3 regions of the Bradyrhizobium sp. B117 genome follow, and region 3 is predicted to be linked to each of the others. Evidence: predicted binding sites of a transcription regulator. Region 3 holds the regulator's gene; each other region holds the start of a gene.
The links. The regulator PhoB, encoded in region 3, activates phosphate uptake and scavenging genes when phosphate is short. The targets are predictions, from matches to a motif close to TGTCATNNANCTGTCAT.

Region 1: a site for PhoB is predicted at 2,991-3,007, ahead of AAFG16_RS19205 (YbhN family protein). Genes of this name have one in related genera too.
Region 2: a site for PhoB is predicted at 5,736-5,752, ahead of phnF (phosphonate metabolism transcriptional regulator PhnF). Genes of this name have one in related genera too.

The regions. Positions count from the first base shown of each region.
Region 1 is NZ_CP152414.1:3,943,928-3,954,018, forward strand. It holds gene AAFG16_RS19200 (hypothetical protein) at 1-1,643, opposite strand, end outside; gene AAFG16_RS19205 (YbhN family protein) at 1,740-2,822, opposite strand; gene AAFG16_RS19210 (ferritin-like domain-containing protein) at 3,250-3,756, shown strand; gene AAFG16_RS19215 (MFS transporter) at 3,808-5,052, opposite strand; gene AAFG16_RS19220 (MFS transporter) at 5,275-6,684, shown strand; gene AAFG16_RS19225 (EAL domain-containing protein) at 6,797-9,196, shown strand; gene AAFG16_RS19230 (hypothetical protein) at 9,201-9,635, opposite strand; gene AAFG16_RS19235 (hypothetical protein) at 9,700-10,091, shown strand, end outside.
Region 2 is NZ_CP152414.1:748,178-758,268, forward strand. It holds gene AAFG16_RS03520 (alpha-D-ribose 1-methylphosphonate 5-triphosphate diphosphatase) at 1-354, opposite strand, end outside; gene AAFG16_RS03525 (chloramphenicol acetyltransferase) at 351-1,010, opposite strand; gene phnC (phosphonate ABC transporter ATP-binding protein) at 1,184-1,993, shown strand; gene phnD (phosphonate ABC transporter substrate-binding protein) at 2,059-2,994, shown strand; gene phnE (phosphonate ABC transporter, permease protein PhnE) at 3,074-3,958, shown strand; gene phnE (phosphonate ABC transporter, permease protein PhnE) at 3,955-4,803, shown strand; gene phnF (phosphonate metabolism transcriptional regulator PhnF) at 4,973-5,701, opposite strand; gene phnG (phosphonate C-P lyase system protein PhnG) at 5,822-6,286, shown strand; gene phnH (phosphonate C-P lyase system protein PhnH) at 6,291-6,899, shown strand; gene AAFG16_RS03565 (carbon-phosphorus lyase complex subunit PhnI) at 6,903-8,018, shown strand; gene AAFG16_RS03570 (alpha-D-ribose 1-methylphosphonate 5-phosphate C-P-lyase PhnJ) at 8,015-8,911, shown strand; gene phnK (phosphonate C-P lyase system protein PhnK) at 8,904-9,701, shown strand; gene phnL (phosphonate C-P lyase system protein PhnL) at 9,724-10,091, shown strand, end outside.
Region 3 is NZ_CP152414.1:470,099-480,189, forward strand. It holds gene pstS (phosphate ABC transporter substrate-binding protein PstS) at 1-279, shown strand, start outside; gene pstC (phosphate ABC transporter permease subunit PstC) at 465-1,454, shown strand; partial or broken gene pstA (phosphate ABC transporter permease PstA) at 1,456-2,315, shown strand; gene pstB (phosphate ABC transporter ATP-binding protein PstB) at 2,312-3,130, shown strand; gene phoU (phosphate signaling complex protein PhoU) at 3,142-3,858, shown strand; gene phoB (phosphate regulon transcriptional regulator PhoB) at 3,881-4,588, shown strand; gene AAFG16_RS02235 (GcrA family cell cycle regulator) at 4,694-5,206, opposite strand; gene AAFG16_RS02240 (aspartate aminotransferase family protein) at 5,662-6,864, shown strand; gene argF (ornithine carbamoyltransferase) at 6,864-7,787, shown strand; gene AAFG16_RS02250 (Hsp33 family molecular chaperone) at 8,081-9,088, shown strand; gene apaG (Co2+/Mg2+ efflux protein ApaG) at 9,232-9,624, opposite strand; gene AAFG16_RS02260 (OpgC domain-containing protein) at 9,810-10,091, shown strand, end outside.

The sequences.
Region 1 (10,091 bases), 3.5 Mb from region 3:
CGGCCGCACAGCATCGGCTGGCTAGCGGCGCTCACGATGTCAGGGTTAAAGCTTTGGCCGTTCTCGGCAAAGCAGCTGCGGTCGAATTCGGGATCGTTGCCCGAATGCGCGCAAAAGCCGTGGTCGGCGAACGTGGCCTGATGTGCATCGACGAAGGTCATGCGGTCGGCTTCGGGATCGCGGCACAGTGCGCCGCGGGTGCAGGTGGCGAGCCCCTTCAGCTGCGGCAGGAATTCCATGTCGACGAAGGTCGAGACGCGCGCGAGGCGTTGCGCGTCGGCGTTGAAGGACGGATGGATGTCGAAGCCGGCGCGGCCGCCGCGGCAGGGCACGCCGCCATCGGCAAGCGCCGGATTGGCGTAGGAGACATAGACCACGTGCGAGAGGTCGCCGCCGACGAGCGGCTTCAAGGCCTCGCGCAGGCGAACGAAGTTCTGCGGCAGCTCGCGCGCCAGCGCGTCGCGGGAATCGTCGACGCTCGCCATCACGCCGGAGCGGCGGAACAGCGCGCGCTCGGTCGCGGTGTCGACGATGACGTCGGCGACGAGGCCGGAGAAATAGACGTCGTTGGCGCCGACCGAGAGCAGCACGAGGTCGAGCGTGCGATCTGGCTGGCGCTTCCTGGCGGCGGTGAGCGCTTCGCGCAGCTCGGCGACCTGAGCATTCACGCTGGTGTTGCAGACGCCGGTCTTGCCGGGCGGGCATTCGCGGGCGCGCTGCGAGCCGAGCAGCCCGTCGCCGATGCTGGCGCCGGTGCAGGCGAGCGGCAGATAGGTCACGGCGATGTGGGTGTAGCGCACCGCGAGCGCCAGCGCGGTGCGGGTCTGGTAGCTGTAGAGCGAGCGATGGCACGGCGAGTTGAACCAGAGCGCGCCGTAATGCTGCCAGTTGGCGAGCGTGTCCGGCGCCTCGCAGGCGCGCCCACCTTTGTAACCGGCGCGGCTCGGCCGGTAGTATTGCGCGCCGGCGGTGCCGAGGTAGGAGCGGAAGCAGAAGCCTTCGTCCGACAGCGCCAGCGGCCGGTCCGGATTGCCTTCGCCGGAGGCGATGCTGTCCCCGAGGCCGGCGATGAAGATATCGCGGACCTGGATCTCGGCCTGGACGCGCTGGGTCGGATCGGAGCCGGAGGAGACGTCGACGGTCGCGACCGTCTGCTTGCCGTAGCGGACGCGCAAATTGACCGGCTCGGCGCAGTCGAAGGTCGATTGTTGCGGCCCGTCGCCGTCGTCGAAGCTCCAGGCGCAGGTGGCGCCGACCGGCACTGCGCCGGTCAGGCGCACGGTGACGGGGTGGTCGATCGGGGTGATGTAGTTCTCTTTGAAGTTGTCACGGGTGCAGGGCTGGTTGACCCGGCCCTGCACGTCGATGCAGAGCCGGTTGACCATGTTGCGGGCCCAGCCGCGGCCCTCGCTCTGGAGCTCCAGCGATTGTTCGGCGGCGAGGATGCTGCGGTTACGCGCATTCTCGACATGGAGCAGGAAGTCGCGCTCCTCGCGGAACAGGCGGAAGCGGTTGCGCACCTCCCAATTGATCTGCATCGCGCCGGCATCCTGCGCGGCTGCGCGCCCAGACGGCCAAACGGTCAAAATCCCGGCAAGCAGCAGGGCGCAGGCAGAGAGGGTGCGAAGGGGAAGTCGGATCATGGCCCGCGTCTTCAACGGCAAAGTTGAGGCGGAAATAAGAGAGCATTGCTCCCCCGCCTGCAACCTTTGTCTGCCGCTTTTGCGGGCGGGCGCGGCTCAGCGCTTGCTGGCCTGCCGCACCAGACGCTCGCGCTCCATGGGCGTCACCTGCTTGGGCAGATTAGCCTGCGCGCAGGCCTCCGCCAGCCGCCGCCGCTCCTGCCAGGGCTGGACCACGTTCATCCAGAGCTCGCGCGCGCCCATGATGGAGATGGCGAGGCCGAACGGGATCACGAAGTAGAGGATGCGGAACACCAGCAGCGTCGCCAGAAGCTGCTCGCGGCCGAATTCGGGCAGCGCCACCAGCATCGCGGCATCGAACACGCCGATCGAGCCGGGGGCATGGCTGGCAAAGCCCAGCAGCGTCGCCAGGATGAATACGACGGCGAGCGAGAGGAAATCGATCTGCGGAGTGGCCGGCACCAGCAGGTACATCGCCAGCGCGCAGAAGCCGAGATCGACCACGCCGATCAGGATCTGCACCAAGGTCAGCGGCGCTGACGGCAGCACGACCTTCCAGCCCTTCTGTCCGAGCTCGCGGCGCTTCTCGCCCATGCAGAGCCAGACCAGGTAAGCGCCGATCGAGGCGAGGCCGCCGAACGCGATCAGCCGGTTGATCGAGGACGGCAGCTGATCCATGTACGAGGCGGCGTCGGGATGGATCGCCATGCCGATGGAGAGCACGAAGATGTTACCGAGCCAGAAGGTCAGCCCCGACAGGAAGCAGATCTTGGCGACATCGATCGCATTCAGCCCGTAATCCGAATAGATCCGGAAGCGGATCGCGCCGCCGGTAAAAACCGTGGCGCCGATGTTGTGGCCGATCGAATAGGACGTGAAGCTGGAAAGTGCTGCGATGCGATAGGGCACATGCTTCTTGCCGATCGTTCGCAATGCAAAAAAGTCGTAGAAGGTCAGCGTACAGAACGCGAAGACGACGCAGATCGCCGCGAGCCCGATATTTTCCCGGGGAATCTCGGTCAGCGCGGTCAGGATGACGCCGGTATCGATGCCTTTGAGGGTACGCACAAGCGTGGTGACCGCGAAGGCGATGATGAAGACGCTCGCGGCAATTCCGAGCCGTCGCCAGCCGATCCATCGTTTGAAGCCGCGTTTCAGCGCGGTCAGCAGTCCGTGCATTCATCCTCCCGGCAGGGGGCAAGATCGACAGGGCCAGGCATTGGCCAGTCGGCCGCGACCACGGCCCGTGGGCGTCGATCGCTAAGCATGTTGTAGCTCATTTAAGGCAAAAACGGCGACTTGTGCAGCCCTTGACAACGATAGGTTCTGCTTTGGACCTGCGACCTTTGTCATATGCGGTTCACATCCGAGGCGCGTTAAGCATATGAGTCGTAATGCGCGGCTTGGATCGCGTGTCGGTATTTTGACATCATTTCAAATCCTGGGGCCCGCTTCCTTGTTCCAGCGCAAGCGCAAGTGGCTTTTTTGGAACGTCGATGCTGCGCGCCCGTTAGCGCCCCATCAGCAATCGAACATGGCGGAATAAGCGGCTTTTTCGTGGAAGCCGATGCCTGCGTGTTCCCGAAACCGAAAGAGGATCGGAACGATGGGACTGTTCACAAAAGACATCAAGACCATGAACGACCTGTTCGTGCACCAGCTCCAGGACATCTATTACGCTGAGCAGCAGCTCACCAAGGCGCTGCCGAAAATGGCACATAAGGCCACCGATCCGCAGTTGAAGCAGGGCTTTTTGACGCACCTCGAGGAAACCAAGCAGCACGTCGCGCGGCTCGAGGAAGTGTTCAAGATGCACGGCGTCGCCGTCAAGGCGGTCGATTGCCCGGCGATCGACGGCATCATCGAGGAGGCCGACGAGACCGCCGGCGAAGTCGCCGACAAGGCGGTGCTGGACGCCGCGCTGATCAATGCGGCGCAGGCCGCGGAGCATTACGAGATCGTCCGCTACGGCAGCCTGATCGCCTGGGCCAAGCAGCTCGGCCGCAATGACTGCGCCAATGTGCTCGCCAAGACGCTGGAGGAGGAGAAGGCGACCGACAAGAAGCTGACGACGCTCGCCGAGAGCAAGATCAATCTGCGCGCCGCGAGCTAGCGACCCATCTCGTCTGGAGACGCCGTGCAGCCGTGCGGCGTCCCCTTCGGTCTATTCGTCTTGCGGCACCGCTTGACCGGCCTGGTATTTCAGTCCGAACATCAGGGCGATCACCGCGAAGGCTGCAATGGTCGCGGCAAACACCAGGCTCGCCACGGTCAAGCTGGTCAGGGTCGAGAGCACGCCGATCCCGATCACCGGAAGCGCGTTTCCGAGAAAGCAGCAGATGAAATAGGCCGAGACCACCTCGGCACGGCGATCATCCGGCGCGATCTGGTTCACCACCTGCAAGCTGCCGCGATAGCCGAGGCCCGCCGCCACGCCGCAGGTCGCGGTCGAGGCGATCATCACGCCGAGCGATCCCACGAATTGTGCCGTCACGAGCAGGGCAAGGCTCGGCAGCATCAGTCCGAGCGACCACAGCATGGCGGCGCGGCTGGAAAGGGAGCGCGTCAGCGCGATGACCAGCGCCACGGCAGCCGCCAGCTCGAGGAAGATCGCGCCGGCGACGGCGTGGCTGGTGACATGCAGCTCATTGGCGAGCACGCTCGGTGCCAGCGCGGCGAAAAAGGCGACGAGGGTCATGGCGCCAAAGCCTGTCACCGCGGGCGCGACGAACCGGGGCCGGATCGACGACGGGACGCCGGCACGCGGTCGGATCGACAGCTGCGCGAACGCGGTCAGCGGCCGATCCACGGTCTCGCGCGCGAAGGCGAGGAGGGCCGCGACGACGACCAGCACCGCGAGGTAGGCGATGAAGGGCGTTTGCAGCGGAAGTGCGACATATTCGGCAAGCACGCCGGCGATCAACGCGCCGAGGCCGAGGCCGGTGAAATTCGCGATCGTCGCGATCACGGTGGCGCGGGAACGATCCTGCTCGGCGATCAGTTCGGCGAGCCACGCAGTGCCGGTTCCGGCGCCGATCCCGATGGCAAGGCCGCTCAGCACGCGTGCCACGTAAAGCGAAGCGACCCCGTGTGCGAGCAGGAAGACCAATGCGCCCGCGATGGCGATGCCAACGGCAATGACCGCCGTGCGTCGCCGCCCGACCTCGTCCGACATCCGGCCGAAGACCAGCAGTGCGGTCAAATTGCCGATGACGTAGACGGCATAGATCAGCGTCAGCGTGATCTGGGAGAAGCCGAACTGCTGCTTGTAGATGACGTAGAGCGGGGTTGCGATGGTGCTGCCGGCGAACAGGACGCCAATCAGGCATCCGACGGCAATGATGGTTGCGGTCTTGCCGAACTCCGATCTTGCGCCACTCGGAATCGAGGTGTTGCCAACTCTTGCCATGAGGTCACTGCCGAGAGGGGAACATGAAGGGGTCAACAGAGGCAATCTCGCCCTGTTCCCATGCTTCCGCGCGTACGGGAGTTGCATGGCGAGCAGGGCGCGAAGCTTCGTTGTTTGTTGCTGAAGGATACGATTCATCGCGCGATGATGTTTCGATCATAATCGAATCATGATGGCGCGGTGAAAGCGTATGTTTCGGGTGGGGCTGCAACGAGGTGCAGCATGCGAGCCAACACCATCAAGTATCAAAGCTTCGACGACAGAGCCGGCGCGCCGCGAGCCCGCTCGCCTCTTGCGACCTCGCTCACGCTGGCGGCGATGAGCCTCGGCTATGGCGTGGTGCAACTCGACGTCACCATCGTCAACACCGCGCTCGATGCGATGGGCAGGACGCTCGGCGGCGGCGTTGCCGAGCTGCAATGGGTGGTCAGCGCCTACACCATTGCGTTTGCCGCCTTCATCCTGACGGCCGGCGCGCTCGGCGACCGCATTGGTGCCAAGCGCATCTTCATGGCGGGGTTCGCGATCTTCACCGCGGCCTCGCTTGCCTGTGCGCTTTCGCCCAACGCCATCGTCCTGATCGCCGCACGGCTGGTCCAGGGACTGGCGGCGGCGATCCTGGTGCCGAATTCTCTCGCGCTGCTCAACCATGCCTATACTGACGACCGTGCGCGCGGCCGCGCCGTCGCGGTCTGGGCGGCCGGCGCGAGTCTCGCGCTCACCGCCGGCCCGTTCGTCGGCGGCGCGTTGATCACGCTGGTCGGCTGGCGCGCGATCTTCCTGGTCAACCTGCCGATCGGGCTCGCCGGCTTGTGGCTGAGCTGGCGCTACGCGACCGAGACCACGCGCGCGACCTCGCGCGAGATCGATCTGCCCGGCCAGCTTGCCGCGATCGGTGCGCTTGGGGCGCTTGCCGGCGCGATCATCGAAGGCGGCGCGCTCGGCTGGGATCATCTGGCGGTGATCGGAGCTTTCGTCGCGGCTGCCGTTCTCGCCGTGCTCTTCATCTGGCGCGAGAGCCGCGCGGCGCAGCCGATGCTGCCGCTGGCGTTGTTCGGTCATCGCCTGTTTACCCTGACCACGATCGTCGGCCTGCTCGTCAATGTCGCGATCTATGGCCTGATCTTCGTGCTCAGCCTGTACTTCCAGCGCATCAACGGGCTGTCGGCGTGGTGGACGGGTCTCGCCTTCGTGCCGATGATGGGGGCGGTGCTGCCGGTCAACCTGCTGGCGCCGCGCCTTGCCGAACGGATCGGCTCGTGCCCGACCATCGTCGTCGGCGCCTGCATCTCGGCGCTCGGCTGCCTCGGTCTGGTCTGGATCGAAGCCGGGACGAGCTATTCCGCGATCTTTGCCCAGATGATCGCGATCAGCGGCGGGCTCGGCCTGCTGGTGCCGCCGCTGACCTCGACCTTGCTCGGCAGCGTCGAGAAGGCGCGCTCCGGCATCGCCGCAGGAGTCCTGAATGCGACGCGGCAGACCGGCAGCGTGCTCGGCGTCGCCCTGTTCGGCTCGCTGGTCGCCGCTGAGGGGGCATTCATGACGGGGCTGCACCTCGCGCTGGTGATCTCCGCGGCCGTCCTGCTGCTGGCGGCCGCCGTGATCGGCGTAGGCGCGCCGGCGCGGGGATGAACAATGTGAGCGAACGCACACATCTTCCGTTCACCAACCCAGAAACAGGCACGTAGCGAGTTACCGATCGTCCACCTCTATCGGTTCAAGTGCGGCGCGATAGGGGCCGGCAATGTATCAAGTTCTTTACTGTCTCACCGACGAGCATGATTGGCGACTTGTTGCGCTTGGCGGTGCGGTGTGTCTGCTCGCGAGCGCTGCGGCGATCAGCCTGTTTCACCGGGCGCGAGCGACGCATGGCGGCGCCCGCGTGGCGTGGATCGCGCTCGATTCTGCCGTTGCCGGCTGCGGCATCTGGGCGACCCATTTCATCGCGATGCAGGCGTACGGGCCCGGCGCCGGCGGCGCCTACAACATCCCCGTGACGGTGCTGTCGCTGATCTTTGCGATCGCAGTCACCTTCATCGGGCTCAGCATCTCGGTGTCGACGACGCGCGGGCTCCTGATTGCGCTCGGCGGCGCCGTCGTCGGCAGCGGTGTGGCCGCCATGCATTACACCGGCATGATGGCGTTCGAGATTCCAGCTCATGTCGGCTGGGAGACCGGCACCGTAACCGTCTCGATCCTGCTCGGCATCCTCTTCGGCTCGCTCGCTCTGTTTGTCGCGGGACGGCGCGACGGCGTGTCCAGCGCCCTCGGCGCGACGGTCCTGCTGACAGTCGCCATCGTCTCGCATCATTTCACCGCGATGGGCGCGCTGGAGCTGACGCCCGATCCCACGCTCGTGGTCAGCGGTCTTTCGATCCCGCCGGCGTCGTTGTCGATCCTGACCGCCAGCGCGGCGGCTGCCATTATCGCGATCGCGCTCGCGGCCGCCTTGCTCGACCGTCGTGCCAAGGGCGAACTCGGACGCCAGCAGGTCGTGCTGGATACCGCGCTCGAGAACATGTCGCAGGGCCTGTGCATGTTCGATGCGGACGGCAAGATCCAGCTCTTCAACGAACGCTATGCCGCGATGCTCGGCCGCACTGGCATTCCGCTCGCCGGCCGTCTGCTCGTCGACGTGCTACGGGAGGAGCAGGCGAAAGGCCAGTGGCAGGGCGATGCGGGCGAGTTCTTCGCGCGTCTCATCGCCGATGCGCGCGAGGGCCGCACGACCAGCCAGGTTGTCAACCGGCTCGGCCGCTCCATCCGCGTCGTCAACCAGCCGATGCAGGGCGGCGGCTGGGTCGCGACCTTCGAGGACATCACCGAATGGCTGGAGGCGCAGGCCAAGATCTCGCACATGGCGCGGCATGACGCGCTGACCAGCCTGCCGAACCGCGTGCTGTTTCACGAGCAGCTCGAGCAGGGACTGCACCGCACCAGGTCAGGCGACCAGCTTGCGGTGCTCTGTCTCGATCTCGATCATTTCAAGGACATCAACGACTCGCTCGGCCATCCGATCGGCGATGCGCTGCTCAAGGAGGTCGGCCGCAGGCTGAAGGCCACCGTCGGCGAGAACGACACTGTGGCGCGGCTCGGCGGCGACGAGTTCGCCGTCGTCCAGATCGGGCGCTCCGAGGAAGCCGCGGCGAGATCCCTTGCGGGCCGCCTCGTCGAGGTGATCTCGGCGCCCTACGAGATCGACGACCACCAGATCGTGATCGGCGTCTCGATCGGCATCTCGTTGTCGCCGCAGGACGGCGACAATCCGGACGAGCTCTTGAAGAACGCCGACCTTGCGCTGTATCGCGCCAAGGCCGACGGTCGCGGCACCTATCGCTTCTTCGAGACCGGCATGGACGCGCGCGCGCAGGCGCGGCGCCTGCTGGAAATGGATCTGCGCGCGGCGCTGCAACGCGACGAATTCGAGGTGCACTACCAGCCGATCCGCGACGTCGCCGCCGATCGCGTCGTCGCCTTCGAGGCGCTGCTGCGCTGGAACCATCCGCAGCGCGGCCTGATCTCGCCCGTCAACTTCATTCCGCTGGCCGAGGAGACCGGCCTCATCATCCAGCTCGGCGAGTTCGTGCTGCGCGGCGCCTGCGCCGATGCGGCCGCCTGGCCCGACGATGTCGACGTCGCCGTCAACCTGTCGCCGGTGCAGTTCAAGAGCCCGAACCTGATCGCGTCGGTGACTGCGGCGCTCGCCGCCTCGGGACTGAGCGCGCGCCGTCTCGAGCTCGAGATCACCGAATCCGTGCTGCTCCAGAACAGCGAGGCGACGCTGACCACGCTGCACGAGCTGCGCGCCATGGGCGTGCGGATCTCGCTCGACGATTTCGGCACCGGCTATTCGTCGCTGAGCTACTTACGCAGCTTCCCGTTCGACAAGATCAAGATCGACCGCTCGTTCGTGTCGGAGCTGGCGACGCGCGAGGATTCCATGGCGATCATCCGCGCCGTGACCGGCCTTGGCCGCAGCCTCGGCATCGTCACCACCGCGGAAGGCGTCGAGAACGACGCGCAGCTCGAGCTCTTGCGGCGCGAAGGCTGCACCCAGGCGCAGGGCTATTTGTTCAGCAAGCCGCGGCCTGCCTCGGATGTGGCGTTGATGCTGGAGCGTCCGCGTTTGCGGGCGACCGCCTGAACGGTCAACCGCGGCGCAGGGCGAAATGCGCGCCGCAGAACGCCATCACGGCGCCGAGGCACAGGGCGGCAAGCCCGGCAAGCACGACCGAGACGGTCGGGATCGGGCTCGGCGCCGAGGCCGCCTGGCCCGCGCCTGCGAGCAGGAGCACGCCGACCGCGATCAGGAACTGCCGCATCCGCTGCGGGATCTGGCCGTCGACCGCGCTCTGCATCAGGCTCGCCGTGAAATAGCCGCCGGAGAAGCCGACGGTAGCGATCAGCCACCAAGCGATCGCGGCGCCCGCAGGCATGAACTCGTGGGTGTCCGAGCGCCAGAGGCCGCCGAGGTCGAGCCCGTAGCGCGCCCCGAGCATGTGCACGGCGAGCGCGAGCAGCACGCCGGAGATCACGGCGGCGCCGAGAATCAGGCGGCGCGGAAAAAAGGTCGTCTCAGCCATGGCTCGCTTGTAGGATGGGCGAGGGCGGTCGCGCAAGCATATCGCGGACGGGATTGATTTCGAGATGCAGGTTTCGGGAGCTGAGGCCGCTAGGGCCACGAGCTACGCCTACAAGGCGTCGCTGATCGGCTCGGCGCATCGCTTCGAGCTGACGGAGGAGGGGCTGTCCTGGCACATCGCCGGCCGCTCGGGCCTGTGGCGCTATGACGAGATCAGTGCTGTCAGGCTGTCGTTCCGCCCGGTGTCGATGCAGCAGCATCGCTTCCGCGCCGATGTCAGCCACAGCGGCGGCGGCCGCATCGCAATCCTCTCGACGAGCTGGCAGACCGCCGCGCTGATGGCGCCGCAGGACAACGGTTTTCGCGACTTCATCCTCGAATTGCATGCGCGGATGGCGAAGGCGGGCAGCCGCGCGGCGCTCACCGCGGGCCTCGGCGCCAAGACCTATGCCGCGGT
Region 2 (10,091 bases), 280 kb from region 3:
CTCCATCAGGCCGCGCGCATTGTCGGCGCTGCGTAGGCCCGGCTCCCACGAGCAGGTCGTGGCGTGAAACACCGTGGTGATGCCGTTGCTGACCGCCTGGCGGTCGCTGTCGGCGAGCGCGACGTCGATCGGAAAGTCGACGCCGGCCCGCGGCATCATCTGCCGCTCGAACGCATCGCCATGCAGGTCGACGATGCCGGGCAGCACCAGGAGATTGCGCGCATCGATCGAAAGCCGCGTCCGGCCGCGCGAGGCATCGACCTCGGCGATATCAGTTCCGGACACGAGAAGCGACGTCTCGACGAGCTCGGTGCCGATCAGGGCCCGGCCGCCCTCAAGGAAAATGTCTGTCACGCGACCGCGCTTCGTTTGCTGGTTGTGGAATTCGTCCGTGCTTCGTATGTCGCGAGGAAATCTTCAATCCCGAGTTTGCGGAAATTGGGTAGCGCCTCACGCAATTTGTCGTGATCCCAATCCCACCACGCGAGCCTTGCGAGCCGTCCGGCGATCTGTTCGGAGAACCGCCGGCGCACGATCCGCGCCGGATTGCCGGCGACGATGGTGTAGGCCGGCACGTCCTTGGTGACGATGGCGCCGGCCGCGATCACTGCGCCGGTGCCGATGTTGCGGCCCGGCAGCACGATCGCGCCATGGCCGATCCAGACGTCATGACCGATATGGACGTGGTGCTGGCGCCGCCAGTCGAAGAACTCGGTGTCGTCGCTCTCGTCTTCGAAATAGGCGCTAGAACGATAGGTGAAGTGCGCCTGCGTGGCCCGATGCATCGGATGATTGCCCGGATTGATCCGCGTCATCGCCGCGATCGAGCAGAACTTTCCGATCGTCGTGTAGGTGATCTGGGCGTCGTTCACGACATAGGAGTAATCGCCCATCGCCACTTCATGCAGGATGGTGCGCGCGCCGACCTCGGTATAGGCGCCGAGCCTGGTTTCATGCAGTTTTGCGGAAGCATCGATGGTCGGTTGAACCGAAAGCTTCTTACCGGCCATGTTACATCCGTAATGCGAGGGCGGGCACTCCTCTTCGAGTGGCTTGATGACGATGTCATGACGCGGTGATGACAGGGGACGAGGTGTGTAGGATCGCCGCACCGCAATGCGCGTGTCACACAAGTGTCAAGCGCCGGGGTTAGCGGTGGGCTCCAGCTACTCTGGAGCCCTACATGCTGGTGGTTGAAGGTCTGACGTGCCGCTTCGGCGCAAAAGCCGCGGTGGACGACGCTTCGTTTCAAATTTCCCCCGGCGGCTTCGTCGGTGTGATCGGGCGCTCCGGCGCCGGCAAGTCGACCCTGCTGCGGACCATCAACCGTCTCGTGACGCCGACGCAGGGCCGCATCCTGTTCGACGGTCTGGACGTCACCGCGTTGCGCGGCAAGGAACTGCGGCAGTGGCGGGCGCGCTCGGCCATGATCTTCCAGCAGTTCAATCTGGTCGGCCGGCTCGATGTGCTGACCAATGTCCTGATGGGGCGCCTCGCCACCATTCCGGCCTGGCGCTCGCTCTCGCAGATCTGGCCCGAGCAAGACAAGGCGCTGGCGATGTCCGCGCTCGAGCAGTTCGACATCGCCTCGCTCGCCGCGCAGCGCGCCGACCAGCTTTCCGGCGGCCAGCAGCAGCGCGTCGCGATCGCCCGCGCGCTGGTGCAGCAGCCCGACATCATCCTCGCGGACGAGCCGATCGCCTCGCTCGATCCGCGCAACACCAAGATCGTGATGGATGCGCTTTTGCGCATCAACAAGCACTTCGGCATCACCGTGCTCTGCAACCTGCATTCGCTCGATCTGGCGCGCACCTATTGCGATCGCCTGATCGGCATGGCGGCGGGCCGCGTGGTGTTCGACGGCGCCCCGTCGGCGCTGACCGACCTCGTTGCGCGTGAGCTCTATGATCTCGAAGCCGCCGACGTCATGGGCGGAACATCTGCACCGGCGCCCGAGGGCGTTCCGGCGCTCGGAACCGCTGCGGCGGCCTGAGCCGCGTCGCACCTGTTCAATTGCCAGTTTTGCGTCAACCGATCCCAACCGATGAAGAGGGTATCATGATCACTCGCAGACTCGTTCTTGCCGGCGCTGCCGCGCTCGCCTTCACCGCTTCTGCCTCCGCCGAGGACTGGAAAGCAAAATATCCCGAGCTGACATTCGCGGTCATTCCGGCGGAAAACGCCTCGGGCGTGACCGAGCGCTGGGCGCCGTTCATGAGCTATCTCTCCAAGGAGCTGGGCGTGAAGGTCACGCTGCGCATCGCCAACGACTACGCGGCCGTCATCGAAGGCCAGCGCGCCGGCAACATCCATATCGCCAGCTACGGCTCGGCCTCGTTCGCCCGCGCCCGCCTGACCGGCGTCAAGACCGACGCCTTTGCCAACGACATCAACGCTGACGGTTCGACCGGCTACTACTCGGTGTTCTTCGTCAAGGCGAACAGCCCCTACAAGAAGATCGATGACCTCAAGGGCAAGAACCTCGGCCTCGTCGACCCGAACTCGACGTCCGGCAACAACGTGCCGCGCTTCGAGCTCGACAAGATGGGCATCGCAGACGCCGACACCTATTTCAGCAAGGTCGTCTTCACCGGCAGCCACGAGAACGCGATGCTGGCGCTGGCGCAGGGCACGGTCGACGTTGCCGCCAACCAGTGGACCAGCGACGACGATTCGACGCTCGCGCAGATGCTGACCAAGGGCATGCTGAAGAACGCCGACGGCTCGCCGATGAAGAAGGACGATTTCCGCATCATCCACAAGTCGGCGCCGATCATCAACGGCCCCTACGCCTATAACTCCGACCTGCCGGAAGACGCCAAGGCGGCGATCGCCAAGGCGTTCTTCGACGCGCCGGCCAAGGACAAGGCGGCCTTCGACCGCCTCCAGGACGGCCAGAAGAAGGGTTTTCATCCCGCCAGCACCAAGGACTGGGATGGCACGATCGAGCTGATCAAGTTCGTCGATGCGCTGCGTAAGAAGAAGGCGTCCTGAGCTTTCGGGACGAGTCACTTGAGCCGGGTCGATGGACCCGGCTCTTTCTCTTTTTTGACCGAGCACTGTTCCCGATCCGATGACCGTCGCGGTTTCGATCCTCCCCGAGCAGCAGCTGGCCGCGTTGAACGCCGCCCATCGCCAGGCGGTTGCGCGCAAGCGGCTTCGTCTCCTGCTCGGATTTGCGGTGTTCGCCGCCGCGCTGGTTCTCGCCGGCATCGGCGCCGAAGTGAACCTGCGCACGCTGTTCACCCATTTCGGCAATTTCATCAGCTATTTCGACCGCATCCTCACGCTCGACAACGGCCAGCGGGTCTGGACCGATTTCGGCGAGTGGCTCTGGGGCTGGCGTAAATGGCTGAAGATGCTGGGCGAGACCCTGCTGATCTCCTATGTCGGCACGCTGATCGGCGCGACCTTCGCCTTTGGCCTGAACTTCTTCGCAGCTGAAAACACCTCGCCGTCGTCCTGGCTGCGCTTCGTGGTCCGCCGCCTGCTTGAATTCGCGCGCACTGTGCCCGGCATCGTGTTCGCGCTGGTCTTCGTGATCGCCTTCGGGCTCGGGCCGATGGCCGGCGTGCTCGCGATCGCGATCCACTCCACCGGCGCGCTCGGCAAGCTGTTTTCCGAGATCGTCGAGAACGCCGACATGAAGCCGGTCGAGGGCATCCGCTCGACCGGCGCGAGCTGGCTCGCCTGCATGCGCTTCGCCATTCTGCCGCAGGTGACCGCGGGCTATGCCAGCTATGCGCTGCTGCGTTTCGAGATCAACGTCCGTGAGGCCTCGGTGATGGGTTTTGTCGGCGCCGGCGGCATCGGTCAGGAACTCGTCGTCGCGATCCGCAAGTTCTACTACTCAGACGTCAGTGCGATCCTGCTGTTCATCATCATCACCGTCTTCATCATCGACATCTCCACCGGCTGGCTACGCGGCCGGCTGTTCGGCAAGGAGGCGCGGACGTGACGAAGCCGCAGGAGGTCGATACGCGCGAGATGCGCGCGCGCTACCCTGATGTGTTCGACCGGCCGGCTTCGGCGCGGCTGGCCATGCCGGCGATGATCGTCGGTGCGTTCGCGATCCTGATCTACGGCCTCGTCGACCTCGATTTCTCGCCGTCGCGGTTCTTCGCAGGCCTGAGCCAGCTCGGCTGGATCAGCTTGATGATGATCCCGCCGGATCCAGGCTCGTCGCTGCCGATCTATCTGAAGGCGCTCGGCGAGACGCTCTCGATCGCGCTGCTCGGCACCACGCTTGCGGCACTGTTCGCGTTGCCGGTCAGCCTGCTCGCCGCCCGCAACGTGGTGCCGTCGACCATTCTTCGCTTTCCCGTGCGGCGTTTCCTCGATTCGATCCGCGGCGTCGATACGCTGATCTGGGCGCTGGTGTGGATCAACGTCGTCGGGCTCGGCCCGTTCGCCGGCGTGCTCGCCATCGCGGTGTCGGATTTCGGCGCGTTCGGAAAACTGTTCTCGGAGGCGATCGAGGGTGCCGACCAGAAGCAGGTCGAAGGCATCCGCGCCTCCGGCGGCAGTGCGCTGCACGAGATCCGTTTTGGTCTGTTGCCGCAGGTCCTCCCCGTGATCGCCGGCCAGGTGCTCTATTTCATTGAATCCAACACTCGCTCGGCCACCATCATCGGCATCGTCGGCGCCGGTGGCATCGGCCTCCAGCTCGCCGAGCAGATCCGCGTCCTGGAATGGCAGAAGGTGTCGTTCCTGATCCTGATGATCCTGGTCGCGGTCGCCGCGATCGACTTCATCTCGGGCAAGCTGCGGTTTGCGATCATTGGGCGGCGGGCTGTGGCCTGATCTTACTTTCTTCCCTTCTCCCCTTGCGGGAGAAGGTGGCGCGAAGCGCCGGATGAGGGGTATGTCTCCCCAAACTCAGATCGGTATTTGAGGAGACATACCCCTCACCCGACTCGCCGCTGCGCGGCGAGCCACCCTCTCCCGCAAGGGGAGAGGGTAAGGAAGCCCCCTACGACTCCACCAGGAACTCCACCCGTTCCGCCGCGAAGCGTGAGTGCTTCGTCACCAGCGGCTTGCCGCCGAGATCGTGGTCGGTCGCATCCACCACCAGGATCGGCCGGCCCAGCGGCAGGTCGAGCCGTGCGGCGTCGGTGGCATCGACGATGCCGGCGGTGATGCGCGTCGCGCCGCGGCGATAGTCGCGCACGCCGAAATGCTCGAGCATCTTCGTCATCGAGTGTGTGGCGGCAAACACCGTGCCCGCGCCCGGAAACCGCTCCGCTGACAGCCACGTCGTGGAGACGCAGATCGGCGTGCGGTCGGCGAGCCGGATCGCCTCGATCCGCACCAATGGCGCGCCGGTCTTGAGGCCGAGCTCCCGCGCCAGCTCGCGCGTTGCGACGTCACCGGTCGCCTCGATCAGGCGGCCATGCGGCTCGCGGCCGTCGGCGCCGACGATCTCGGAGAAGCGCGTGCGCGAGCGCAAGGGATAAGCAAGCTTCTGCGCCTCGACATAGGTGCCGCTGCCTCGCTCGGCGCGCACGAGGCCACGCTCGGCAAGCGCCGCCAGCGCACGCCGCACGGTGTGGCGGTTCACGCGATAGGTTTCGGCGATCTCCATCTCGCCCGGCAATTTGTCGCCGGCCGCAAAGCGGCCGTCGGCAATGCCGCGTTCGATGCCATCGGCAACGAGGCGCCATAGCGCGACGCCCGAGGAGGCGGTGTCCTGCATACTCATGTCGCCGGAAAGCCTACTCCAGAAATCACACGTTCGTCACGAAACAGTCATGGCGCTTCCGTATCAAGTTGTCTATTATCATAGACAACTTGGATTCGGCAAGTTGTGTCGAAAAGCTCGGTGGATCAGGTGACCCAGCACAACAACCAGCAAGCCCAGCGCCAGGCCGCGATGGCCGTGCTGGCGCACGCGGAGGCGGGCGAGATCGCCGCCCGCCTCGGCGCCATAGCACTGCCCGATCATCGGGATCTGCGCGCGCCCGAGAACGGCCTCGTGATGCTACGCGGCCGCGTCGGCGGTGACGGCGCGCCGTTCAATCTCGGGGAAGCCACGGTGTCACGTGCCGCGGTGAGGCTTGCGAGCGGCGAGGTCGGCTTCGGCTACACGCTCGGACGCGACGGCGAGAAGGCGCGGCTGATCGCGCTGTGCGACGCGCTGGTGCAGTCGCGCGACTTCGGCGCCGCCGTCGAGCGCGACGTAATCGCGCCGTTGCGCGAACAGCTTATGGTCGAGCGCAAGCAGGTCGCGGAAGAGACCGCCGCGACGAAGGTTGATTTCTACACCATGGTGCGCGGTGAGGGGTGAGGCCATGACCACGATTGCGGAACTGCCGCCGGGGTTCGCCGACAAGGTGTTGTCGGCGCAATCGACCTTTCGCTCGGTGATGGACGCGATGGCGCGGCCGGGCTCGGTCCAGCGCATCGTGCCGATGGCGGGCGCGCCTGACATGATGATGCGCGGCACCGCCGCGATCGCACTGACGCTGTTCGACCACGACACGCCGCTCTGGCTCGATGCGCGGATCTCGGAAAGCTCCGACGTGACGAAGTGGCTGAAGTTCCACACCGGCGCGCCGGTGATCCAGGATTCGTCGATTGCAAGCTTCGCGCTGATCAGCGACGGCGTCTTGCTGCCGGCGCTCGAGCGCTTCGCGCTCGGCACCAATGAATATCCGGATCGTTCGACCACGGTGATCATCCAGGTCGAGAGCCTCGACTCTGGGCGTGGCTTCGAGCTGCGCGGCCCCGGCATCGACGGCGTCGCGACGCTCCAGGCCTCGATCAAGCCGGCCGATCTGTTCGAGCGGCTGAAGTTCAACGAGACGCTGTTTCCACGTGGCATCGACGTGGTTCTGGTCGCCGATGACGCCGTGGTTGCGATCCCGCGCACGACGCGTGTCGCGAACAAGGGAAGCTGAAGCATGTATGTCGCAGTCAAAGGCGGCGAACGCGCCATCGAGAACGCCCATCGCCTGCTCGCCAATGCCAGGCGCGGCGACCAGAGCGTTCCGGAGGTCACCCTCGACCAGATCTCGGAGCAGCTCGGCCTCGCCGTCGATCGCGTCATGAGCGAAGGCTCGCTCTACGACCGCGAGCTCGCGGCGCTCGCGATCAAGCAGGCGCGCGGCGATTTGATCGAGGCGATCTTCCTGGTCCGCGCCTTCCGCGCCACCTTGCCGCGCTTCGGTGTCAGCGAGCCGGTCGATACCGGCGCGATGCGCGTGCAGCGCCGGGTGTCCTCGACCTTCAAGGACATCCCGGGCGGCCAGATCCTCGGGCCGACCTTCGACTACACGCACCGTTTGCTCGATCCCACGCTCGCCGAGGGATTTGTGCCGGAGGCGCCCGCTACGGCCGAAGCCTCGAGCGCGGCGACGCCGCGCGTGACCGACATTCTCGGCCGCGACGGGCTGATCGAATCCTCGCCGCAGGCCGAGGACGGCGCCAGCGTCGGCGATCTCACCCGCGAGCCGCTGAACTTCCCGGCCGATCGCGATCTGCGCTTGCAAAACCTCGCGCGCGGCGACGAGGGCTTCCTGCTGGCGATGGGCTATTCGACCCAGCGCGGCTATGGCCGCAACCATCCCTTCGCCGGCGAGATCCGCTTCGGCGAGGTCGAGGTCGAATTCTTCGCGGAAGACGTCGGCTTTGCCGTGCCGCTCGGCTCGATCGAGCTCACCGAGTGCCAGATGGTCAACCAGTTCAAGGGCTCTGCGACCGAAGCGCCGTGCTTCACTCGCGGCTATGGCCTCGCCTTCGGCCAGAGCGAGCGCAAGACCATGTCGATGGCGCTGGTCGATCGCGCGCTGCGCGCCCGCGAGCTCGGCGAAGAGGCCGTGGCCCCCGCGCAAGATGAAGAATTCGTGATGTCGCATTCGGACAACGTCCAGGCGACCGGCTTCGTCGAGCATCTGAAGCTGCCGCATTACGTCGACTTCCAGTCCGAGCTCGGCCTCTTGCGCAAGCTGCGCCAAGAATTTTCCAAAGCGTCTGCCGAGGCCAATGCGCCCGATGCCATGAAGGAGGCCGCGGAATGAACGCGCCCGCCTACAATTTCGCCTATCTCGACGAGCAGACCAAGCGGATGATCCGCCGCGCGATCCTCAAGGCGATCGCGATTCCCGGCTATCAGGTGCCGTTCGCCAGCCGCGAGATGCCGATGCCCTATGGCTGGGGCACCGGCGGCGTGCAGGTGACGGCCGCGATCCTCGGTCCCGCCGACGTGCTCAAGGTGATCGATCAAGGCTCCGACGACACCACCAACGCGATCTCGATCCGCAAATTCTTCGCCAAGACCGCCGGCGTCGCGACCACGACGGTGACGGACGAGGCGACGGTGATCCAGACTCGCCACCGCATTCCCGAGACGACGCTGCACGCGAACCAGGTGCTGGTCTATCAGGTGCCGATCCCGGAACCCTTGCGCTTCCTCGAGCCGCGCGAGACCGAGACGCGGCGCATGCATGCGCTCGCCGAATACGGCCTGATGCATGTGAAGCTCTATGAGGACATCGCCCGCTTCGGCCACATCGCGACGGCCTACGCCTATCCCGTGAAGGTCAACGCGCGCTACGTGATGGACCCGTCGCCAACGCCGAAATTCGACAATCCCAAGATGGACAATTGCGCGGCGCTGCAGCTGTTCGGCGCCGGCCGCGAGAAGCGCATCTACGCGATCCCGCCTTATACGCAGGTGGTGTCGCTCGATTTCGAGGATCACCCGTTCGAGCCCTACCGCTTCAACGCGCCCTGCGCACTGTGCGGCGCCGAGAATTCCTATCTCGACGAGATCGTGACCGACGACAAGGGCGGGCGCATGTTCGTCTGCTCCGACACCGATTATTGCGAGGGCCGCCAGGCCGAGGGCCATCATGGCGCCCTCAGCGCCGCGCCGTACAAGGAGAAGGCGCAGGGGAGTTCAAATGGCTGATCTCGATACGCTCGAAAACGACCAGCCGCTGCTGGTCGCCGAAAGCCTCAGCAAGTCCTATGGCCGCATCGCCGCCTGCCGCGACGTGTCGTTCGCGCTCTATCCCGGCGAGGTGCTGGCGATCGTCGGCGAGTCCGGCTCGGGCAAGTCGACCCTGTTGCAGATGCTGTCGGGCCAGCTCACGCCGAGCGCGGGCCAGGTTTCCTACCGCATGCGCGACGGAATCACCCGCGATCTCACGACGCTGGGCGAGGCCGAGCGGCGGTTTTTGTTCCGCACCGATTGGGGCTACGTGCACCAGGATCCCGCGCAGGGCCTGCGCATGGCGGTCTCGGCGGGCGCCAATGTCGGCGAGCGGCTGATGGCGGTGGGCTGGAATCACTATGGCCGCATCCGCGACACCGCATCCGATTGGCTCACCCGCGTCGAGATCGACACAGCCCGCATCGACGATGCCCCGCGCACCTATTCCGGCGGCATGCGCCAGCGTCTCCAGATCGCGCGCAACCTCGTCACCGAGCCGCGGCTGGTGTTCATGGACGAGCCGACCGGCGGCCTCGACGTCTCCGTGCAGGCGCGCCTGCTGGACCTGTTGCGCAGCCTCGTCGCCGAGCTGCATCTCGCCGTCATCATCGTCACCCACGATCTCGCGGTGGCGCGCCTGTTGTCGCACCGCGTGATGGTGATGAAGGGCGGCCGCGTCATCGAGACCGGACTCACCGACCAGGTGCTCGATGATCCCCGCGAGCCCTATACCCAGCTCCTCGTCTCCTCGATTCTGCCGCCATGAGCCTTCCAACAAGAGCCTTCCGATGACCGCCATGATCGACATCACCGACGCCGGCAAGACTTTTACGATGCACCTGCAAGGCGGCATCGAGCTGCCGGTCGTGCGCGGCGTCACCTTCCAGGTCAAGCCGGGCGAATGCGTCGTGCTGTCGGGGCCATCCGGCGCCGGCAAATCGTCGATCCTGAAGATGATCTTCGGCAACTACCGCTGCGATAGCGGCCGCATCGGCATCCGCCATCGCGGCGCGGTGGTCGATCTCGCCACCGCCGAGCCGCGGCAGGTTCTGAATATCCGCCGTTCAACCATCGGCTATGTCAGCCAGTTCCTGCGCGCCGTGCCGCGGGTTGCCACCATCGACGTCGTCGCCGAGCCGCTGATCGTGAACGGCAT
Region 3 (10,091 bases):
CAGGCGGCCGCTTCGAACGCCGACTGGGCCAAGGCTCCCGGCTACTATGTCATCCTGACCGACCAGCCCGGCGACAAGTCCTGGCCGATCACCGCGGCGACCTTCATCCTGATGCACAAGGAGCCGGCTGATAAGGCGGCGTCGAAGGAAGCCATCAAGTTCTTCACCTGGGCGTTCAAGAACGGCGCCAAGGCGGCCGAGGAGCTCGACTACATCCCGATGCCCGAGAGCGTCGTGAAGCTGATCGAGAAGACCTGGTCGGCTGACATCAAGAGCTAAGCTCTCCTGTTCCGGAAGGCGGCGCGGCTTCGAAAGCCGCGCCGCCGGTCCGGAGCTCTCGCGAACGATCGTTCTCCGGGCTGGCGCCGCAATGGCGAACCATCCGGGGGCACGAGATGGTGATCTAAAAAGACGTATAGACCTAAAAAAACGTATAGTCAGTGCAGGGGATCGGCGTGGCAGAGATGGCTGTCGAGAGCAATGTAGTTGATGCCGCCGGACCGTATGATCGCGCCAAGGCGTTGAGCGCGTTCAAGCTCGGTGACCTCACCTTCTACTGGATCACGCGCCTCAGCGCGATCTCCGTGCTGCTGATCCTCGGCGGCATCATCGTTTCGCTGATCGTCGGTGCCTTCCCGGCGATGAAGGAATACGGCCTCTCGTTCCTGTGGACGCAGCGCTGGGCGCCGTCGGCAGATCCGCCCGTGCTCGGCGCGCTCGGCCCGATCTACGGCACGCTCGTCACCTCGTTCATCGCGATGCTGATCGCCATTCCGGTCGGACTCGGCATCGCCATCTTCCTCACCGAGCTCTGCCCGCAATGGGCGCGCCGCCCGATCGGCATGGCGATCGAGTTGCTCGCCGGCATCCCCTCGATCATCTACGGCATGTGGGGCTTCTTCGTGCTGGGCCCGTTCCTGGCCAACACCTTCCAGCCGTTCATGATCAAGATCTTCGACGGCATCCCCGTGCTCGGCGCGATCTTCGCAGGTCCCCCGTCCTATCTCAGCCTGTTCAACGCCTCGCTGATCCTCGCCATCATGGTGCTCCCCTTCATCACCTCGATCTCGGTCGACGTGTTCAAGACGGTGCCGCCGGTGTTGAAGGAAGCCGCCTACGGCGTCGGCTGCACCACCTGGGAGGTCGTCCGCAGCGTCGTGATCCCCTACACCCGGGTCGGCGTCATCGGCGGCGTCATGCTGGCGCTCGGCCGCGCGCTCGGCGAGACCATGGCGGTGACCTTCATCATCGGCAACTCGTTCCGCATCTCCTCGTCGATCTTCGCCCCGGGCACCACGATCTCGGCGGCGATCGCATCCGAGTTCGCCGAAAGCGACGGCCTGCACCAGTCCGGCCTGATCCTGCTCGGCCTGCTGCTGTTCGTGCTGACGTTCTTCGTGCTCGCGGCCGCGCGCCTGATGCTGCTGCGTCTCGAAAAGAAGGCGGGAAAGTAACATGAACCCGATTTACGCACGCCGCCGCCGCATGGACATCGTCATCCGCGCGCTCTGCATTGCCGCCGCCGCCTTCGGCGTCACCTGGCTCGCGCTGATCCTGCTGACGCTGTTCTACAACGGCCTGAGCGGGCTCAACTTTCAGGTCTTCACCGAAAACACCCCGCCGCCCGGCTCGACCGAGGGCGGCCTGCTCAACGCCATCGTCGGCTCGGTGATCATGACGGTGCTCGGCGTCGGCATCGGCGCGCCGCTCGGCCTGTTCGCCGGCACCTATCTCGCCGAGTACGGCCGCAACGACAAGCTGACCTCGGTGATCCGTTTCATCAACGACATCCTGCTGTCGGCGCCCTCGATCATCATCGGCCTGTTCATCTACGGCGCGGTGGTGGTGCCGATGCGCGGCTTCTCGGCGATCGCGGGCTGCCTCGCGCTCGCGGTGATCGTCATCCCGGTGGTGCTGCGCACGACCGAGGACATGCTGCTCCTGGTGCCGAACGCATTGCGCGAGGCGGCCTCCGCGCTCGGCCTGCCGCGCTCGGCCTGCCGCGCTCGCTGGTGATCAAGCGCATCGCCTATCGCGCCGCGCGCTCGGGCCTCATCACCGGCGTGATGCTGGCCACCGCCCGCGTCGCCGGCGAGACCGCGCCGCTGCTCTTCACCGCGCTGTCGAACCAGTTCTTCAGCCTGAGCCTGAACAAGACGATGGCCAACCTGCCCGTGACCATCAACAACTTCGTGCAGAGCCCCTATGCCTACTGGAAGCAACTCGCCTGGAGCGGCGCCCTGCTGATCACGTTGACCGTGCTTGCCCTGAACATTGGCGCGCGCATCCTGAGCGCCGAGAGGACCGCAAAATGAGCGATATGTCAGTTACCGTCAGTACGCCCGTTCAGCACGGCTCGCAGCCGCTGCCCGAAGCTCCGGCCAAGGTGACGGTGCGCAACCTCAACTTCTATTACGGCGAGCACCACGCGCTGAAGAACATCAACCTGACGCTCGGCACCAACCGCGTCACGGCGTTCATCGGCCCGTCGGGCTGCGGCAAGTCGACCCTGCTGCGCATCTTCAACCGGATGTACGACCTCTATCCGGGCCAGCGCGTCACCGGTCAGCTGATGCTCGACCAGACCAACATCCTCGACCCCAAGCTGGACCTCAACCTGCTGCGCGCCCGCGTCGGCATGGTGTTCCAGAAGCCGACGCCGTTCCCGATGACGATCTACGAGAACATCGCGTTCGGCATCCGTCTCTATGAGAAGATCTCGAAATCCGAGATGGACGACCGCGTGGAGAAGGCGCTGCGCGGCGGCGCGCTCTGGAACGAGGTCAAGGACAAGCTCAACGCGTCCGGCCTGTCGCTCTCCGGCGGCCAGCAGCAGCGCCTCTGCATCGCCCGCACCGTTGCGGTGCGGCCCGAGGTGATCCTGTTCGACGAGCCCTGCTCGGCGCTCGACCCGATCTCGACCGCCAAGGTCGAGGAGCTGATCCAGGAGCTCTCCGAGAACTACACGATCGCGATCGTCACCCACAACATGCAGCAGGCGGCCCGCGTCTCCGACAAGACCGCCTTCATGTATCTCGGGGAGCTGATCGAGTTCGACGACACCAGCAAGATCTTCACGTCGCCGAGCGATCGGCGCACGCAGGATTACATCACCGGCCGGTTCGGCTGAGGAGACGGGATATGGGTTCTGAACATACCGCAAAGGCCTTCGACACCGACCTCCAGGAGCTCACCCGCCTGGTCGCCGAGATGGGCGGCATTGCCGAGCGCATGATCGTCGATTCCGTCGACGCGCTGATCCGCCGTGACGTCGCTCTCGGCCAGCGCGTCGTCACCACCGACGCCGACATCGACGCACTCCAGAAGAAGATCGAGGAGCGTGCCGTTCTCACCATCGCCCGGCGCCAGCCGATGGCGGTGGACCTGCGCGAGATCGTCGGCGCCATGCGCGTCGCGACCGATCTCGAGCGCATCGGCGACCTCGCCAAGAACATGGGCAAGCGCGTCGCGGCGCTGGAGACCGACTTCCATCCGCTGAAGCTGTTCCGCGGCCTCGAGCACATGACCGACCTCGTGCAGCAGCAGGTCAAGTCGGTGCTGGACGCCTACGCCGCGCACGACCTGCCGGCGGCGATGGCGGTGTGGAAGGGCGACGAGGAAGTCGACGCCATCTGCACCTCGCTGTTCCGCGAGCTCCTCACCTACATGATGGAGGATCCGCGCAACATCTCGTTCTGCATCCACCTGATGTTCTGCGCCAAGAACATCGAGCGCATCGGTGACCATGCCACCAACATCGCCGAGACCGTGTTCTACATGATCGAGGGCCAGGCGATCACCGACAAGCGGCCGAAGGGTGACATGACGACCTTTGCCACGACGGTCCCGAATAGCTGAAGAGTCAAGGAGCGACGACACCATGGGCGCACGCATTATGGTGGTTGAAGACGAGGAAGCTCTCACCGAGCTGCTTCGCTACAACCTCGAAGGCGACGGCTATGACGTCGAGACGGTGATGCGCGGCGACGACGCCGACACCCGTCTCAAGGAGCACATCCCCGACCTGATCGTGCTCGACTGGATGCTGCCGGGCCTCTCCGGCATCGAGCTGTGCCGGCGGCTGCGCACCCGCCCGGAGACCAAGCAGCTCCCGATCATCATGCTCACCGCGCGCGGCGAGGAGAGCGAGCGGGTGCGGGGTCTTGCGACCGGCGCCGATGATTACATCGTCAAGCCGTTCTCGGTGCCGGAGCTGCTGGCGCGCGTGAAGGGCCTCCTGCGTCGCGCAAGCCCGGAGCGGCTCGCCACCGTGCTCGCCTATGGCGACATCGAGCTCGACCGCGACAAGCGCCGCGTCGCGCGCTCGGGCCGGCCGATCGATCTCGGCCCGACCGAATATCGCCTGCTGGAGTTCTTCCTCGAGCATCCCGGCCGCGTGTTCTCGCGCGAGCAGCTGCTGGACAGCGTCTGGGGCCGCGACATCTACATCGACGAGCGCACCGTCGACGTGCATATCGGCCGTCTGCGCAAGCTGCTCAATCTTGGCCGCGAGCAGGACCCGATCCGCACCGTCCGCGGTGCCGGCTACGCGCTCGACGACCGCTTCGCGAAGGCGGAGCAGACGTAAGTACGATTGCAAGCGTGCAAAATAAAAGCGCGCCAAGTGGCGCGCTTTTTATATGTCTCGGGTCGTCCCGGCCGCGTGCCGGGACGATGTCGTTTGAAGCAGTGTTCAGCGCGTGCCGGGCTTTGCCGGCGCACGGCGGCGATCCGCCGCCGGCTGGTAGGCGACGCGCGAGTGCTGCGCGCAATAGGGCAGGCCGGAGAGCGCCTTGCCGCCGCAGAAGAAGAAATCCGGGCTCGAGGGATCGCCGACCGGCCAGTGGCAGGTCGCCTCGTTCAGCTCCAGCAGCGACAGCCGCTGGCTCATCGGCACCACGTTGTCGTAGGTGACCGGCTCGGCCTCCACCTCGACCTCGAAGGCCTGCGCCAGTGCGGTATTGCCGCGCGAGATCGGACGGCTCACGCGCATCATGTGCTGCGCGGGGCGGGCCTTGCGCGGCCGGGGCGCTGCCGATGAGGGGCTCTTGGCGCGGCCGGACAGGCCGAGCCTGTGCACTTTGCCGATCACGGCATTGCGGGTCACATTGCCGAGCTCGGCCGCGATCTGGCTGGCCGAAAGTCCGGCCTCCCAGAGCTTTTTCAGCTGCTCGACGCGATCATCGGACCAGGTCAAAACCGTCATTGCACCCTTTCCCTCGCTGCCGGCCAGCCATCCTGGGGCCTCACAGCGAATGCCTAAGCCTTGAAAAACCCGTGCCGCCAGAATCCCTTAAGGCTCGCCGGGCACGCGAGGTGCGCCCGAACGTTTACGCCGGTACATGAGGACTCTTGGGATCAGAACTGCTGCACGAGATGTCGTATCTGACAGTCCAAACGCTACAATATGGCGTGACTCGCGCGCAAGAGTCCGCCGACTCGCTTCCACATGTTCCGTGGTGAAAATCCCGCAAAATCGGCACCGCAAGACTACGGATTCAGCGTTTCCCGGGGCTTTCCGGGCGGCATTGACACCCGTCTCACCAGGCATAAGATAGTCGCACGTGCCGCCCTTAAAAGGCGGCACGTTTCGTTTTCCGGGCCGGTCAATGGTGCGTTGCGCAACGCATTCAGGCCGTCCGCAACATCCAAGTGATCGTCATGACCAACAGCGCCGCGCCGCATTTGCTTCCCGTTTTCGCCAGGGCCGACCTCGGTTTCGAGCGCGGCGAAGGCTGCTGGCTGATCGCGACCAATGGCGAGCGCTATCTCGATTTCACCTCGGGCGTCGCGGTGAACGCGCTCGGCCACGCCCATCCCGCGCTCGTCAAGGCGTTGCAAGAGCAAGCGACGAAGCTGTGGCATATGTCGAACCTGTTCCAGAGCCCGGACGGCGAGAAGCTCGCCGCGCGCCTGTGCAGCGAGAGCTTTGCGGACTTCGTTTTCTTCTGCAATTCCGGCGCCGAAGCGCTGGAGGGCGTGATCAAGCTGGTCCGCCATCATCATTTCTCCAAGGGGCATCCCGAGCGCTACCGCATCATCACCTTCGAAGGCGCCTTCCACGGCCGCACGCTGGCAACGCTGGCTGCGACGGGGGCTGCAAAATATCTCGAAGGTTTTGGTCCGCCGATGGACGGTTTCGACCAGGTGCCGCATGGCGACATCGAGGCCGTGAAGAAGGCGATCGGCCCGCAGACCGCCGGCATCCTGATCGAGCCGATCCAGGGCGAGGGCGGCGTGCGTTCGTCGCCGCCCGCCTTCCTCAAGGCGTTGCGCCAGCTCTGCGACGACAAGGGCCTGCTGCTCGCGTTCGACGAGGTGCAGACCGGCATGGGCCGTACCGGCGATCTCTTCGCTCACCGGCGCACCGGCGTGACGCCTGACGTGATGTCGCTGGCCAAAGCGCTCGGCGGCGGCTTCCCGATCGGCGCGATCCTCGCGACCGCGGAGGCGGCGGCCGGCATGGGCCCTGGCTCGCACGGCTCGACCTTCGGCGGCAATCCGCTCGCGATCTCGGCTGCGAACGCCGTTCTCGACGTCATGCTCAAGCCCGGCTTCTTCGATCACGTGCAGAAGATGTCGCTGCTGCTCAAGCAGAAGCTCGCCTCCGTGATCGATCGTCATCCCGATGTCGTCAGCGAAGTGCGCGGCGAGGGCCTCCTGATCGGCATCAAGGCCGTGGTGCCCTCCGCCGATCTCGTCGCGGCGCTGCGCAACGAAAAATTGCTCACCGTCGGCGCCGGCGACAATGTCGTGCGTTTCCTGCCGCCTCTCGTCGTCACCGAAGCCGAGATCGAGGATGGCGTCGCGCGGCTCGAGCGCGCCTGCACGGCGCTTGCCGGCAACAAGCGGGCGGCAAGCTGATGACCAGTTCACCCAAGCATTTCCTCGACATCAACGAGCTGCCGCTGACGGAGCTCAAGCGGATGCTCGCCGCATCCTCCGCGATGAAGGCGAAGCAGAAGGCCCACCAGCCGGTGAAGCCGCTCGAAGGCAAGACGCTGGCGATGATCTTCGAGCGTCCCTCGACCCGCACCCGCGTGTCGTTCGACGTCGCCATGCGCCAGCTCGGCGGCGAGCCCATCATGCTCACCGGCGCCGAGATGCAACTCGGCCGCGGCGAGACCATCGCCGACACCGCGCGCGTGCTGTCGCGCTATGTCGACGCCATCATGATCCGCATCCTCAACCACGAGGCGCTGCTGGAGCTTGCGCAACACGCGACCGTGCCCGTCATCAACGGCCTGACGCGGCGTTCGCATCCCTGCCAGGTGATGGCCGACCTCATGACCTATGAGGAGCATCGCGGCCCGATCGAGGGCCGGACGGTGGCCTGGACCGGCGACGACAACAACGTGCTGGCCTCCTGGGCCCACGCCGCCGAGCGCTTCAAGTTCAAGCTCAATGTCGCAACGCCCCCGGAGCTCGCGCCGAAGAAGGTGATGCGCGACTGGATCAAGGCGACGAACGCGCCGATCGTGCTCGGCACCGATCCCGAGGCCGCCGTGAAGGGCGCCGACTGCGTCGTCACCGACACCTGGGTGTCGATGGGCGACAAGGAAGGCGAGCACCGTCACAACGTGCTCAAGCCCTACCAGGTCAATGCCAAGCTGATGTCGCTGGCCAAGCCCGACGCGCTGTTCATGCACTGCCTGCCGGCCCATCGCGGCGAGGAGGTCACGGACGAAGTGATCGACGGCCCGCAATCGGTCGTGTTCGACGAGGCAGAAAATCGTCTGCATGCGCAGAAGGGCATTCTGGCCTGGTGCTTCGACGCGGTGAAGTAATCTCACCTGTAGCCAGGATGGAGCCAACGGGTCGGCGCGAAGCGCCGCCCGATGACAGGCTCCGCGAAATCCGGGTTTGCGTCCGCAGACGGAGTGGGCCCGGATTACGCTGCGCTCCATCCGGGCTACGCGGGCTATGACGCAATCCCGTGGCCATGAGGTCCCGTGTCAACGCTTCGCGCGCGCCGGGACGACATCGAATTTGCGTTATCGTATGCGATCATAACTGCATCCGGAACACACCACCCTCGCGCCCCTTCCATTTCACCACCTCCGACCCCAGATAGAGCGCCATGGTTTTCCAATCCCCTGACATGAAAACCGGGCCTGAAGGCCCGGTTCGCGCACCATCAGCGGTTCCGATCGATGACGCCGTGCTGCCCTACGAGGTCGACGCGCTCGACGTGCGCGGTCGCCTGGTGCGGCTTGGGCCCGCGCTCGACGAGATCCTGACCAAGCACGATTATCCGGCGCCGGTCGGCAAGCTGCTCGGCGAGGCCATCGTGCTGACGACGCTGCTCGGCTCGGCGCTGAAATTCGAGGGCCGCTTCATCCTCCAGGCCCAGACCGACGGTCCGGTGTCGTTCCTGGTGGTCGACTACCAGGCGCCGGATCGCTTGCGCGCCTATGCGCGCTTCGATGCCGCGCGGCTCGGTGACGCCAAGGATTCCGGGACGCTGCTCGGCCGCGGTCATCTCGCCATGACCATCGACCAGGGCCCCGACATGAGCCGCTACCAGGGCCTGGTCGCGCTCGACGGCGGTGGTTTGGAAGACGCCGCTCACGAATATTTCCTGCGCTCCGAGCAGATCCCGACCAAGGTGCGCCTTGCTGTCGGCGAGGAGTGGCGCAGTAGCGACGGCGGTAAGCACCGCTGGCGCGCCGGCGGCATGCTGATGCAGTTTCTGCCGAAAGCGCCCGAGCGCGCGCGGCAGGCGGATTTGCATCCCGGCGATGCTCCCGAAGGCGCCGAGGTGCACAGCGTTGCCGAGGACGACGCCTGGGTCGAGGCACGCTCGCTGATCGAGACCGTCGAGGATGTCGAGCTGATCGATCCGGAGCTGTCCGGCGAGCGGCTGCTCTACCGCCTCTTCCACGAGCGCGGCGTGCGCGTGTTCAAGCCCTTGTCTCTCAAGGCGCAATGCTCCTGCTCGCGCGATGCGGTCGCGTCCATGCTGAAGAGCTTTTCGCCCGACGATCGCGCAGCGATGGTCAAGGACGACAGGGTCGTCGTGACCTGCGAGTTCTGCAGCTCGGTGTATCAGTTCACGCCGGATGAGGCGGGCGTCGAGGACGCGTAAGCGTACTGCCGGCCAAGTGCTCGGTGCCGTAGGGTGGGCAAAGGCACAGAGCGCCGTGCCCACCACGCCTCCGCAATCGCGATATTGTGGGCACGCTTCGCTTTGCCCGCCCTACGGCACTACGGGACCGAGGCGCGCCTGCGCTAGTTCAACACCCGCTTGCTGTCCGGGCTGTCCAGCGAGAATGTCGGCACCTCGATCTCGAAACGCTCGCCGCTTTCGCTGACCATCTGGTAGCGGCCCGTCATGAAGCCGGAGGCGGTCGAGAGCGGGACGCCTGAGGTGTATTCGAAGCGCTCGCCGGGGGCGAGGATCGGCTGCTCGCCGACCACGCCCTCGCCCTTCACCTCCTGCTGGCGGCCGGAGGCGTCGGTGATGATCCAGTGCCGCGTCTTGAGCTGCACGGTCTCCTCGCCGGAATTGGTGATGACGATGGTGTAGGACCAGAAAAAGCGCGAGCGGTCGGCCGACGACTGCTCCGGAACAAAGTTCGGCTCGACGGTCACTTCGATCTGGCGGGTCACGGCGCGGTACATGGCCGCCATCATAACGAAATCCGGCTCCGGAACCAAACGCCCGAGGCGGTTTTCACGACATCGTCCCGCCAGAATTCGCGAGGAAGTAGACCCCCCAAATGTGATCCGGCGCGCTTTGCGAGACAGTGGCCGGACCTGTAAACTCCTTCATGCGTCGCGACTTGCGCAAGGGTTTCTAGGCCCCGATGACCATTGCCGACCAAGTGACGGGATCGATCGCGGGAACCGCGAAACCGCGCGCGGCCGCGCCGGCCATCTCGCTGCCCGCCATCGGCGAGCGCGAGCTCCGGCTCGACCTGTTCCGCGGCCTCGCGCTGTGGCTGATCTTCATCGACCATCTGCCGCCGAGCCTTCTGACCTGGTTCACGATCCGCAATTACGGCTTCAGCGACGCCACCGAGATATTCATCTTCATCTCCGGCTACACGGCTGCCTTCGTCTACGGCCGGGCGATGCTGGAGAGCGGC